2 regions of the Shewanella sp. 10N.286.52.E4 genome follow, and region 1 is predicted to be linked to the other one. Evidence: predicted binding sites of a transcription regulator. Region 1 holds the regulator's gene; the other holds the start of a gene.
What was found. The regulator MetJ, encoded in region 1, represses methionine synthesis genes. The targets are predictions, from matches to a motif close to TAGACGTCTAGACGTCTA.
Positions count from the first base shown of each region.

Region 2: metH (methionine synthase) is a predicted target of MetJ. The motif match lies at 4,793-4,810, and genes of this name have one in related genera.

Region 1 covers NZ_JBFRJJ010000069.1:10,959-17,044, forward strand. The annotation lists gene AB4153_RS21095 (SDR family oxidoreductase) at 1-1, opposite strand, end outside; gene AB4153_RS21100 (LysR family transcriptional regulator) at 112-1,020, shown strand; gene AB4153_RS21105 (conjugal transfer protein TraF) at 1,141-2,367, shown strand; gene AB4153_RS21110 (sulfite exporter TauE/SafE family protein) at 2,458-3,198, opposite strand; gene metJ (met regulon transcriptional regulator MetJ) at 3,351-3,668, opposite strand; gene metB (cystathionine gamma-synthase) at 3,892-5,052, shown strand; gene AB4153_RS21125 (bifunctional aspartate kinase/homoserine dehydrogenase II) at 5,151-6,086, shown strand, end outside.
Region 2 covers NZ_JBFRJJ010000004.1:218,698-224,783, reverse strand. The annotation lists gene AB4153_RS02380 (hypothetical protein) at 1-718, shown strand, start outside; gene metH (methionine synthase) at 911-4,627, opposite strand; gene AB4153_RS02370 (histidine phosphatase family protein) at 5,110-6,000, shown strand.

The DNA.
Region 1 (6,086 bases):
TGATTTTGACCTCTGTTTGTAAGTTGTGAGAATTATAGAGAAAGACTTATTGGTGATATATAATCAATAAAGAACATAATTGTTTACATATGATCTCTAATGGAGGGTGAGTTGAATAGTGATATAAATTTAGTCGATATCCGCGCGTTTGTTGTTATTGCTGAGTTGGGTAACTTTACTCAAGCTGCTGAAGCCTTGGGCTGTTCTCGATCCCATATATCTAAGCAATTACTTAGTTTGGAGACGTTTTTAGGGGTGACCTTAATTGTCAGAACGACACGCACTCAACGTTTAACTGACCAAGGTGAGAGTTTTTTACTGCAATGTCAGCAAGCGTTACATCAAATAGAGCAAGCTGTCAGTATGACGGTGGATAGTGCTGAACGTCTCAAGGGGAATATTTATATTAACTGTGTTGGGGGCTTTTTAGGCGAAGAAATCGTTGTTGCATTAGTGAATGACTTTATTCAATTATATCCTGATATCACCATAGATTTAGATTTCAGCAGTCAGCGAGTCGATCTGATTGAAGATCATTTTGACGTGGTGTTTAGAATGGGGGAGTTGGCAGATTCTGGGCTTATTGCACGTAAGTTAATGGATATTAAAAACTGCACATTAGCATCTCCAAATTATTTAGCTCAGCATGCGATACCTGCGCATCCTACCTTGCTTAATCGACATACTTGTATTGTGGGATCAATAAACCATTGGCGTTTCGCCCATAAAACCAATACTCACGAAAGTGTAGAAGTGGCGATAAAAGGAAGTTTCAGGTGTAAAAATGGTAGAGCAATGAAACTCAGTGCATTAGCTGGCAATGGCATAGTGAGGCTACCTTATTTGTATTGCGCTGAAGAAATAAGTCAGCACCAATTAGTCGAAGTATTTCAAGATTGGCATATTCCCGATACACCGTTTTATGTGCTCTATCATAAAGACAAATTTCAACCTGAGCGATTGAAAAAATTTATTCAATTCACCTTAGATAACTTTAAAAGTTATCTACCTGATTTATAGAAAAAACTTAAGAATAGCATGCCAAAATAGATTAACATTTTTGCATTATTTTTGATTGTTTAAACATTTATCTGCCGATTTCTACTATGTTTATTAAACAATAAGAATTGGGAATGATGGATGCAAAAAAGACTAGCGCTAGCTTTCTGTTTACTTGTGTTTGCCAGCAATGTGCAAGCCAGCGGGCTTTATTTTGAAGCGCGAAGTGACAGTATGGGCGGCACTGGTGTAGCTGCATCAAATCGTATTGGCGCAAGCTTTATTAATCCTGCTTTACTTTCCATTCTCACTCCCCATTCAAGTTATAGTGCTGCTGAGATAAAAAAAGCACAACAGTTCTCTTTACTGCTTCCTGTTGTGGGGGCTGAAGGCGCCGATAGCGATAACATGATTGATAAATTCGACTCTTTGCAGGACTCTTATGATGGACTGGAGGCGGCAATTAATTCGGGTGATAGCAGTGATGTTGAAGGTTATCGAGATGACTTAGTTATTGACTTGGAATCATTAAAAGGCAATCGGGCCGAGTTATCAGCTGGGATCGGCGCTGCGATTGTTATTCCTAATGAACGTATGCCAATGGCCGTGTTTTATAAGAGTTATCTCGATGCTGTTGGTATTGCTGATATAGCACAGTCGGATATCGATACCTTAAATACATTAGATCCTCTCAACCCTCCAGCTGATATTACTGATTTAGATTCTCAAGGTGTTGTACTTGCTGGTGGGGTGACAGATTTTGGTGTGGCGTTAAGTTTTCCGTTATCGATTGTGAACATGCCAGTAAGAGTGGGGATTTCACCTAAGTTTCAACGTATCGATACTTATCATTATTCAGTAAACGCCAATAATTTCGATGCCGATGATTTTGATGATGATAAGTACCGCAATAATGAGAACGTATTTAACCTTGATATCGGGGTCGCTTTTGAGCCATTAGATGCCCTTACTATCGGTTTATCAGCACGTAATTTATTCAGTAAAACTATCAAAACGGTGGAAGCGCAAGGCCGTGAATTTCATTATCAAGTGGAGCCATTAATTACTGCTGGCGCTGCATATGATTGGACATCGATAACCTTAACCACAGATATTGACCTCGTTGAACAGAGCCGATTTAAAGAGTTTGATGCCGTTCAGTATTGGCGCATGGGAGGGGAGTTTAAAGCAACAGACTGGTTGTCGCTTCGTATGGGCTACCGTCATGATTTGAAAGATAACAGTGTCGATATCTACTCATTTGGTACTGGCTTTGCCATTGGTCAAGCATTCAAGCTTGATATGAGTGGTAGCTATGGTGAAGATGACGCCATTGGGGCAGTACTACAAACCTCTTATCACTTTTAGGCTGGCTTGGTGTAGACTCGCTTCGAAGCAATCTATCCTATTTCTAGTGCATACCTAGTGCATGTCTAGTGAGTTACCTCTTAGCCACTTTTATCCTGCCGACAATTCAATTAATGACTTTATCGTCAACACTAAGGCACTTAAGCCGCACAATACCAATGTGGCTGTGCGCGTTTTTTGTTTATCTACTTTGTTGCTGAGTTTGCCCGCGACAAAACTGCCTAAAAATACTGATGGTAAGAGCATTAAAGACAACCAAACATGCTTCATTTCAACTAAGCCAACGATGAATAAAATGATCATTGCAATCATAGAGCTGAATACAAAGAAAATCGATAATGCCGCGCGAAATTGCGGTGCATCTTTTCCGGCTAATAAAATAGCCAAAGGCGGGCCACCAATAGCGGCAATATTACCGAAAACCCCAGAAAGAATCCCAGCGATAAATAGCGTGAAGCGATTGACTGGTGCGGTGATTTTATAAAAACTTAGAATGACAGCACTGGCAACAATAAAGGCAATAGCCAGACCTAATATGGATTGCGGCGCAAAGACCAGTAATGCTGCGCCAAGAAAGCCGCCAGGTACACGGCCAATGAGTGCATATTGAAGTCCGTTGAATTGCAGGGATGTGCGCTCACGTAATAAAGTAAGTAAAGCGATTGAAAAACCGCAAGCAATAACAGGGGCAGGTACAAGTTGGGGATCAATAATATATAGCAATGGGCTAGCAACAACAGCTAAGCCAAAACCAATAAGCCCTTGAGTGAGTGCACCGAGAAATATAATAGCCGATGCCAGCATCAAGGTTTGCGGATCGATAAATGCCATAGTGTTCTCTTTGAGTGCAAATTTGACTCAAGTATTGTCATATTGCGAAGAGGAGGGGGAGCTTATCAATGAAGGCTTACACCGTAATGTAAGCACAAAATTGATTTATTATCACACTTGCCAGTCAGCTTGAAAGCATACTGACAATAGACTTAGTCGTCTAAGTCTTCCCACTCAATACCCATTTGATCCATTAGTGCTTTTGCTTCACTTGGGATGCTATCAGGGCCTTCTTTAGATAAGTCATCATCATTTGGTAGAGGCTGGCCAGTGTACGCATGTAAAAAGGCTTCACACAAAAGTTCACTGTTGGTTGCATGACGCAAGTTATTTACCTGACGGCGAGTACGTTCATCGGTTAGCACTTTTAGTACTTTTAAAGGAATCGATACCGTGATTTTTTTAACTTGTTCATTTTTTTTGCCATGTTCGGCATATGGGCTGATATAGTCGCCATTCCATTCAGTCATTAACTCACCTTTATACGATAGATTCGTGGCAGATTTTAACTGCTTATTTATTACAGTCAAATTATTGCTGTTATTCTATAACGAATGCAAATAGATTTCTTTATGTTTAGACGTCTAAACGTCTAATTTGTGTTGACGATCTGATTTAGCTTAGGTACATTTAGCCATCTAGACATCTCTATGGTGTATTATTCATGAGTGTGTCAATCTTCAGGAGATTATTATGACCAAACATCGCGCTGCTACACTTGCCGTTCGCCAAGGTATCGAATCCGATACTCAATATGGCGCAGTAGTCCCGCCGATTTATCTTTCGACTAACTACTCGTTTGATGGACACACAAACCCAAGAGAATTCGACTACAGCCGCTCTGGTAACCCAACCCGTTGCGTTTTAGGTGAGGCAATAGCCAAACTTGAAAATGGTGCTACAGGTGTTGTGACATGTACCGGTATGGCAGCGATTACTTTAGTGACTAGCTTGCTTGGTCCTGAAGATTTATTAGTTGTACCACATGATTGTTATGGCGGCAGTTATCGACTGTTCACTAATCTTGCCAACAAAGGTCAATTTAAATTAATCGTAGTTGATCAAACTGATGATAAAGCACTGGCAGATGCGATTGCGCAAAAGCCTAAAATGGTTTGGTTAGAAACTCCGTCTAATCCGTTATTACGTGTTGTTGATATCAAAGCGATTGTGGCTGCGAGCCATAAAGTGGATGCTTTAGTTGTTGTTGATAACACCTTTCTTTCGCCTATCTTGCAACAACCGCTAGAGCTGGGCGCTGATATTGTGATGCACTCGACCACTAAATACATCAATGGTCATAGTGATGTGGTTGGCGGCGCTGTCGTGGCTAAAGATGCTGAACTTGGTGAGCTATTACATTGGTGGTCAAACACTTTAGGTCTGACAGGTTCAGCCTTTGATAGCTACCTAACTTTGCGCGGCATTCGTACATTGGCTGTACGTATTCGTGAGCATCAAATCAATGCACAACGAGTGATTGAAGTCCTTCAAGCCAGTGATGTTGTCGAAAAAGTATATTACCCAGGGTTAAAAGACCACCCAGGTCACGATATTGCCGCTAAACAGCAAAAAGGCTTTGGCGCTATGTTAAGTTTTGAACTTAAAGGTGGCGAAGCTGAAGTTGTTGCTTTCTTAGAAGCCTTATCAATATTCAGTGTTGCTGAAAGCTTAGGCGGAGTGGAAAGCTTAGTTGCCGTACCTGCGACAATGACACACAGAGCAATGGTGCCAGAAGCCCGATATGAGGCTGGTATTAAAGATACATTGCTGAGATTATCAGTCGGTATTGAAGATGCTGAAGATTTGATTACTGATATCCAAGCTGGTTTAGCTGCAGTTGCTGAGCTTTAAGCTAATAAATTAGATTGTCATAAGTTAAGTCAGTAAGATTTTATTGTTGCCATATTCAGTACATATGGCAGCGCAAAAAGTGGTTTAAGGAGTTACAAATGACCCGCAGTCATTTACATAAGTTTGGTGGTTCAAGTTTAGCGGATGCTGATTGCTATCGCCGCGTCGCCCATATTTTGCTTACTCATGGAAACTGTGATGATTTAGTCGTTGTGTCTGCTGCGGGTAAGAGTACTAACTTTTTGTATAAGTTATTATCGCTTCGTGAAACAGGTGAATTGTGGCAAGAAGAGCTGCAAGTACTTGTGAGTTATCAACAAAACCTCATTGAACAACTTCTTTCAAATGAACAAGCTCGTGATTTACGTGAACGATTATCTACTGATAAGTCTCAACTTATCAGCTTACTATCCCTTGAGCAGCGAAATGAGTTCCAACTTAATCATGTCCTGAGTTTTGGTGAACGTTGGTCAGCTAGACTCATGGCTGCTTTGTTACGTGAATCTGGCGTGGCGGCAATTAATGTTGATGCGTGTTCTATTCTTGTGGCAGATGAAGGCGTAGTGCCAAATATTCGCATTGAAGAGTCACGTCAAAGAGTGCAAAAACTTCTTGAAGCACACCCTGATGAGCGTCTAGTGATCACAGGGTTTATTTGCGCGAATCAACATAACGAAACCCTATTACTGGGCCGTAATGGCTCTGACTACAGTGCGACGTTAATTGCCAGCTTAGCGGACATTGAACGCGTGACAATTTGGACTGATGTAGAAGGGGTGTTTAATGCCGACCCTAATAAAATCAGTGATGCAAAGTTACTTAATAGCATGTCGCTTGCTGAAGCTGACCGCCTTGCGCATTTAGGCTCCCCAGTGCTTCACAGTCGCACACTACAGCCACTGTTTGACACTAATGTTAGTTTAGCAGTGCGCTCAAGCTATGCATCACATACCGACTTTACCTTAATCGCGCCACAAAGCTCATCGGCCAGTGCGCCAGTGGTGACTAATCTAAACGAAGTGGTGCTGTTTCGG
Region 2 (6,086 bases), on a different contig from region 1:
TACTACTTTTAAAATGTCTTTATTTGCAATTTTATTTGCAGGAACTCAGGTTGCACATGCTGATGAACCAAATGAGCTTGTTGTAGGGGATTATGTAACCGCAGATTGGTCTTGTACATTCGCCAAAGGTTACAACGTTTCTACATATGAGTTTAATGCATATCCATTTAATTTATACAACACTAGTGTTATGGCAGATAAAGAAGTTTGGTACCCACCTGCTAAATATGATGGGAAGGATGCTGTAAGGGTTATTAATGGTCAACCTTATAGCTCTGATGGAGTTAAAGGGGAACATTGCTCTAAAAATACTAGAAATCATCTAATTAAAAATCATCGACCTGCTGCAAATTTTACAGTATCGCAAGAAAATATGTGGCCTGCAGGGACTAACCGAGTGACTATTAGTGCCATAGCTTCTGACATAGAAGAAGATTATGGCTCAGGACAAAGAACAGGCGGTAACATTGAAGGATATGAATGGAGAGTTAACGGAGTTTTACAAACATCTACCTCAAAAACTTTAGTGATGTATACCCAACGTGGCGGAACTTTTAATATTTCATTAAAAGTTACTGATGATGGTGTTAAATCATACTCATATCCTAATGATACATACATAAATGGTGGGGATAATGTTTTCAAATTAGATTATACCTACACTCGCAATGTTGAACTACTCCCATGGAGTTGTAACAGAGCTTGTGTAATTTGGTAGTAAATTCAATTAAGGAAGTGTTTAGCACTTCCTTAATTGCCCCAGATTACAAAATACAAAATATATTGGGTCAGATTAAACTAATCTAACCGCCGCCGCAGTCTACAATTTTCCCAATTTTGGCCAGTGCAGGGTGGAACCCTGCGATCTACATCCAAACGAAGTTTGGAAACCTAAAGAGTAACCTTATGATTACTCTGGATCATAATCCAACACTGGTGACAACCATTTCTCTGCTTCTGCCAATGTCATTCCCTTACGCTCAGCATAATCCTCAACTTGATCTTTACCTACATTCGTCACCCCAAAGTAACGTGATTTCGGATGGGCAAAGTACCAGCCTGATACGGCTGCGGTTGGGAACATGGCATAGCTTTCAGTGATGTTTAAACCAATGGTTTCATCGGGTTTAAGCAAATCCCACAATAAGCCTTTTTCAGTATGATCAGGACATGCTGGGTAACCTGGCGCTGGGCGAATCCCTTTGTATTTTTCACGAATAAGCGCTTCGTTATCTAATATTTCATCGGCAGCGTAACCCCAAAACTCTTTACGTACTCGTTCATGCATACGTTCGGCAAAGGCTTCGGCTAAACGGTCGGCAAGACACTTAAGCATAATGGCGTTGTAGTCATCATGGTTCGCTTCAAAACGCGCGACATGTTCATCAATACCATGACCTGCGGTGACTGCAAATCCGCCCATGTAATCGGCAACGCCAGAGTCTTTTGGCGCAACAAAATCAGATAAACAGAAGTTGTCATTACCCACACGTTCAAGCTGCATGCGCAGATGATGGGTGGTCATTTCAACTTCGGTACGTGTTTCATCAGTGTATAGCTCAATGTCATCATGGTTGACGGTGTTGGCTGGAAATAAGCCCATAACCGCTTTGGCGGTGAGCCACTTTTCACTGATGATGGTTTTAAGCATGGCTTTACCATCGGCGTATAGTTTGCGGGCTTCTTCACCTACAACCTTGTCGTCTAAAATATCAGGGTAACGGCCATGTAATTCCCAGCTTCTGAAAAACGGCGTCCAGTCGATGCGATCAACTAAGTCTTCAAGTGGGTAATCATCAAAGACCTGACGACCTAATACATTCGGGGTAAACGGCGTGTAGTTGTCCCAGTCATGCTGACAACGATTCTCGCGCGCTGCCTCAATGGATATGATGGTTTTACGTTTAGTTTGTGATAAACGCTTTTCACGCATCACATCGTATTCATTATAGGCTTCATCAATGGTGGCTTGACGGGTTTCATTATTAATCAGTTTTGACACCATAGGTACGGCGCGTGAGGCGTCGGCAATGTAAATTGCCCCAGTTGGCGAATGGGGCGCAATTTTAACGGCGGTATGAATTTTTGAACAAGTCGCGCCGCCAATAATCGATGGAATGGTTAAACCTGCCTTATGGAAGGCTTTAACGTTGTGCACCATTTCATCAAGGCTTGGGGTGATAAGGCCTGACATGCCAATGATATCAACGTTTTCAGCTACCGCGACTTCAATGATTTTATCAACGGGCACCATCACGCCTAAATCGATCACTTCATAGCCGTTACAGGCCAGTACGACGCCGACAATATTTTTACCAATATCGTGCACGTCGCCTTTCACTGTGACCATTAAGATTTTGCCGTTTGATTGGCCTTCGACTTTTTCGGCTTCAATGTAAGGGTTAAGGTAAGCAACGGCTTTTTTCATTACTCGGGCTGATTTAACCACTTGCGGCAGGAACATTTTACCTGCGCCAAATAGGTCGCCGACCACGTTCATGCCATTCATTAATGGCCCTTCAATCACATCAAGCGGGCGCACAGCTTGTAGGCGCGCTTCTTCAGTGTCTTGGTCGATAAATTCGGTAATGCCTTTTACTAGCGCATGGGATAAACGCTCTTCCACAGGCCAGCTACGCCATGCTAAATCTTCTTTTTTAGCGATTTGTTTACCGTCACCACGAAACTTTTCTGCCACATCAAGTAGCTGTTCGGTATTAGTTGAGTCGGCAACAGGGCAAGGTAAGTTTTGCACCACGTTTTCGACTTTCTGTTTTAAATCTGGGTCAATATCATCGTATATAGCTAACTGACCCGCGTTAACAATCCCCATGTCCATACCGGCTTGAATCGCATGGTATAAAAACACCGCATGAATGGCTTCACGTACTGGGTTGTTACCACGAAACGAGAACGAGACGTTTGATACACCGCCTGAAATCATTGCATAAGGCAGGGTGGCTTTAATGTCTTTAATCGACTCGATAAAGTCGACTGCGTAATTGTCATGCTCTTCAATACCCGTAGCAATGGCGAAGATATTCGGGTCAAAAATAATGTCTTCAGGTGGAAAGCCAACTACATCGACTAAAACGCGATAAGCACGGGTACAGATTTCAGTTTTACGAGCGCGGGTATCGGCTTGGCCGTCTTCATCAAAGGCCATTACGATGGCTGCAGCGCCATAACGCTTCACTAAGGTCGCTTGTTTGATAAAGGCTTCTTCGCCTTCTTTCATCGAAATAGAGTTAACGATCGACTTGCCTTGAACGCACTTAAGGCCAGCTTCAATCACTTCCCATTTTGATGAGTCAATCATGATAGGTACACGAGAAATATCAGGCTCAGAGGCGATTAAGTTTAAGAACTTTTTCATCGACTCGGCGCCATCGAGCATGCCTTCATCCATGTTGACGTCGATGATTTGCGCGCCGTTTTCGACTTGTTCACGCACCACATCGAGTGCTTCTTCAAACTTTTCTTCTTTGATTAAGCGTAGGAACTTAGCAGAACCTGTGACGTTGGCACGTTCGCCCACGTTAACAAATAATGAGTTGCCATCAATGGTTAATGGCTCAAGTCCTGAAAGGCGACAAGCGACTGGGATCTCAGGCAGTTTACGTGGTTCGTGATTTATCACAGACTCACGAATGGTATTAATATGCTCAGGCGTACTACCACAACAGCCACCGACAATATTGAGCATGCCATCGGCGGCCCAATCTTGAATCACTTCAGCCATTTCTTCTGGGGTTTCATCGTAACCACCAAACTCGTTTGGCAGGCCAGCATTGGGATGCGCTGATACAAAGCATTCTGCAATACGCGATAGCTCTTCCACGTAGGGGCGCAGCTCTTTTGGCCCTAAGGCACAGTTAAGCCCGATTGATAATGGCTTAATGTGGCGTAGTGAATTGTAAAAACCTTCGGTGGTTTGCCCGGTTAATGTACGGCCTGATGCATCGGTAATGGTGCCCGATATCATCACAGGTAATCTGTCACCAAGGGTATCGAAGACTTTTTCAATGGCAAATAATGCGGCTTTGGCGTTTAAGGTATCAAAGATGGTTTCGACCATGATGATATCCGCGCCGCCTTCAATTAAGGCGCTGGTGGATTCAACATACGCATCGACCAGTTCATCAAAACTGACATTACGAAAGCTTGGATCGTTTACATCTGGGCTGATAGAACAGGTACGGTTTGTCGGGCCTAAAACACCGGCAACATAACGTGGCGTGCCAGTTTGCGCTGCCACTTCATCAGCTGCTTCACGTGCAACGCGAGCACCTTCTAAGTTCATTTCAGCCGATAGCGACTGCATGTCGTAGTCGGCCATGGCGATAGTAGTGGCATTAAAGGTATTGGTTTCGATAATGTCGGCGCCAGCCAACATGTATTTGGTGTGAATGTCTTTAATGATTTGACGTTGGCTTAGGATCAACATGTCGTTGTTGCCTTTTACGTCGCAATGCCAGTCTTTAAAGCGCTCGCCACGATAATCAGCTTCTTCCAATTTGTAGTCTTGGATCATGGTCCCCATGGCACCATCAAGGATTACAATGCGCTCATTTAGCGTATTGGTAAGTTGCTCAAGAACCTGACTGTAGGAAGTCGACTTCGTCATAACTGATTACCTTTATTACTTATTAGTTGGTGCTATTGGCCAGCAATATGGTGATGAGGCAGTGCGATTAACGCTCATTAGCATACCTTTATTGATTGGATAAAAGGCGCTGACAAGTGAAAAATCCCTGTAAAAATATTCATCATCAAGATTTGTTTGGACATTTAAACGTATAGACGTCCATAATACGTTTAAATAGATTGTAAGAGCAAGCGCATTACACAAGTAAGCTGGACGCTAGATTAAATTCAGTGTCTATGAAATCTTTATAATCGTCAGAAGTGAATGATTTACGCTTGATAATGGCTGGCTGTTAGCTGAGTGCATGCTTGAACTGAATGAAGGCACGAAACAGAATGAGGGCACGAAGCAGAGTGAATTGAGCTGAGTTGCACTGAATTGAGTTGCACTGAACTGAACTGAGTTGCACTGAACTGAACTGAGTTGAACTGAACGAAACGAAACAAGGGTGAAGCGTTAATATGCAACAAGCCAAAATGATATTACTGCGTCATGGTCAGTGCGAAGGTGGCAATATTTTACGTGGTAAAACCGATGTTGCGCTTACGCCTTTGGGCGTGGCCACCATGGAGGCTAGCGTAAAAAAATTAGGCGGGGCTTTGCAGGCTGCTTCGTTGACGATATACAGCTCTCCTTTAATACGCTGCCAGCAATTTGCCCAAAATTTAGTGGCTGATATAAATCAAAACCGCAGCTTCAGCCAACAACTTAATGCTAATGAACCTGTTAACAAGCGAGAGTTTGATTGCCAAACCAGCTTGTTAGCTGAAGTAATACAGATGCCGCAATTTCAAGAAGTAGATTTTGGTGACTGGGATGGGCAAACGTTTGATGCTTTATACCAACATGACGGCCAAGCTGTAGATCGCTATTGGACTAACCCTTGGCTGCATACACCACCTAATGGCGAAACGATGCTTGAGTTTGAAGCCAGAGTCACTAATGGACTCGCCGAGGTGTCTGGTCAACTTGCGGCTCAGTTATCAAGTTTGAAGCAATTAAAGGGGCAGGTTTCAGGTGAATCAAGCCTTGCTTCATCGCCTGAGACTGATTCTGATATTGACTTTGATAATGGCACAGCTACAGGGAATGAGAAAGCAACTGCTTTGATTGTCACCCATGGCGGCGTGATCCGCTGCATCATGAGTCATATTTTAGGGCTTGATCAATGCGCTGGTTTGTATTCACAGCTGGCGATAGATTACGGCGCCACAGTGGTGATTGATGTTTATTGGCCAGAACAGGCAGTAACTAAACAGTCATTTAACTGTGCTTCTGAAATTGAATCGACGCAATCAATGACAAGACCTGCGGCCAGTAAACCCGTCTATCGATTACATTGGCCGAGTTAAATTAATCACCTGCAAAACTTGAGCAGCTAAATCACTAAAAGATTATCGTTAAAAGGTCATAAACTCGGTGAGATATATCGTACAAT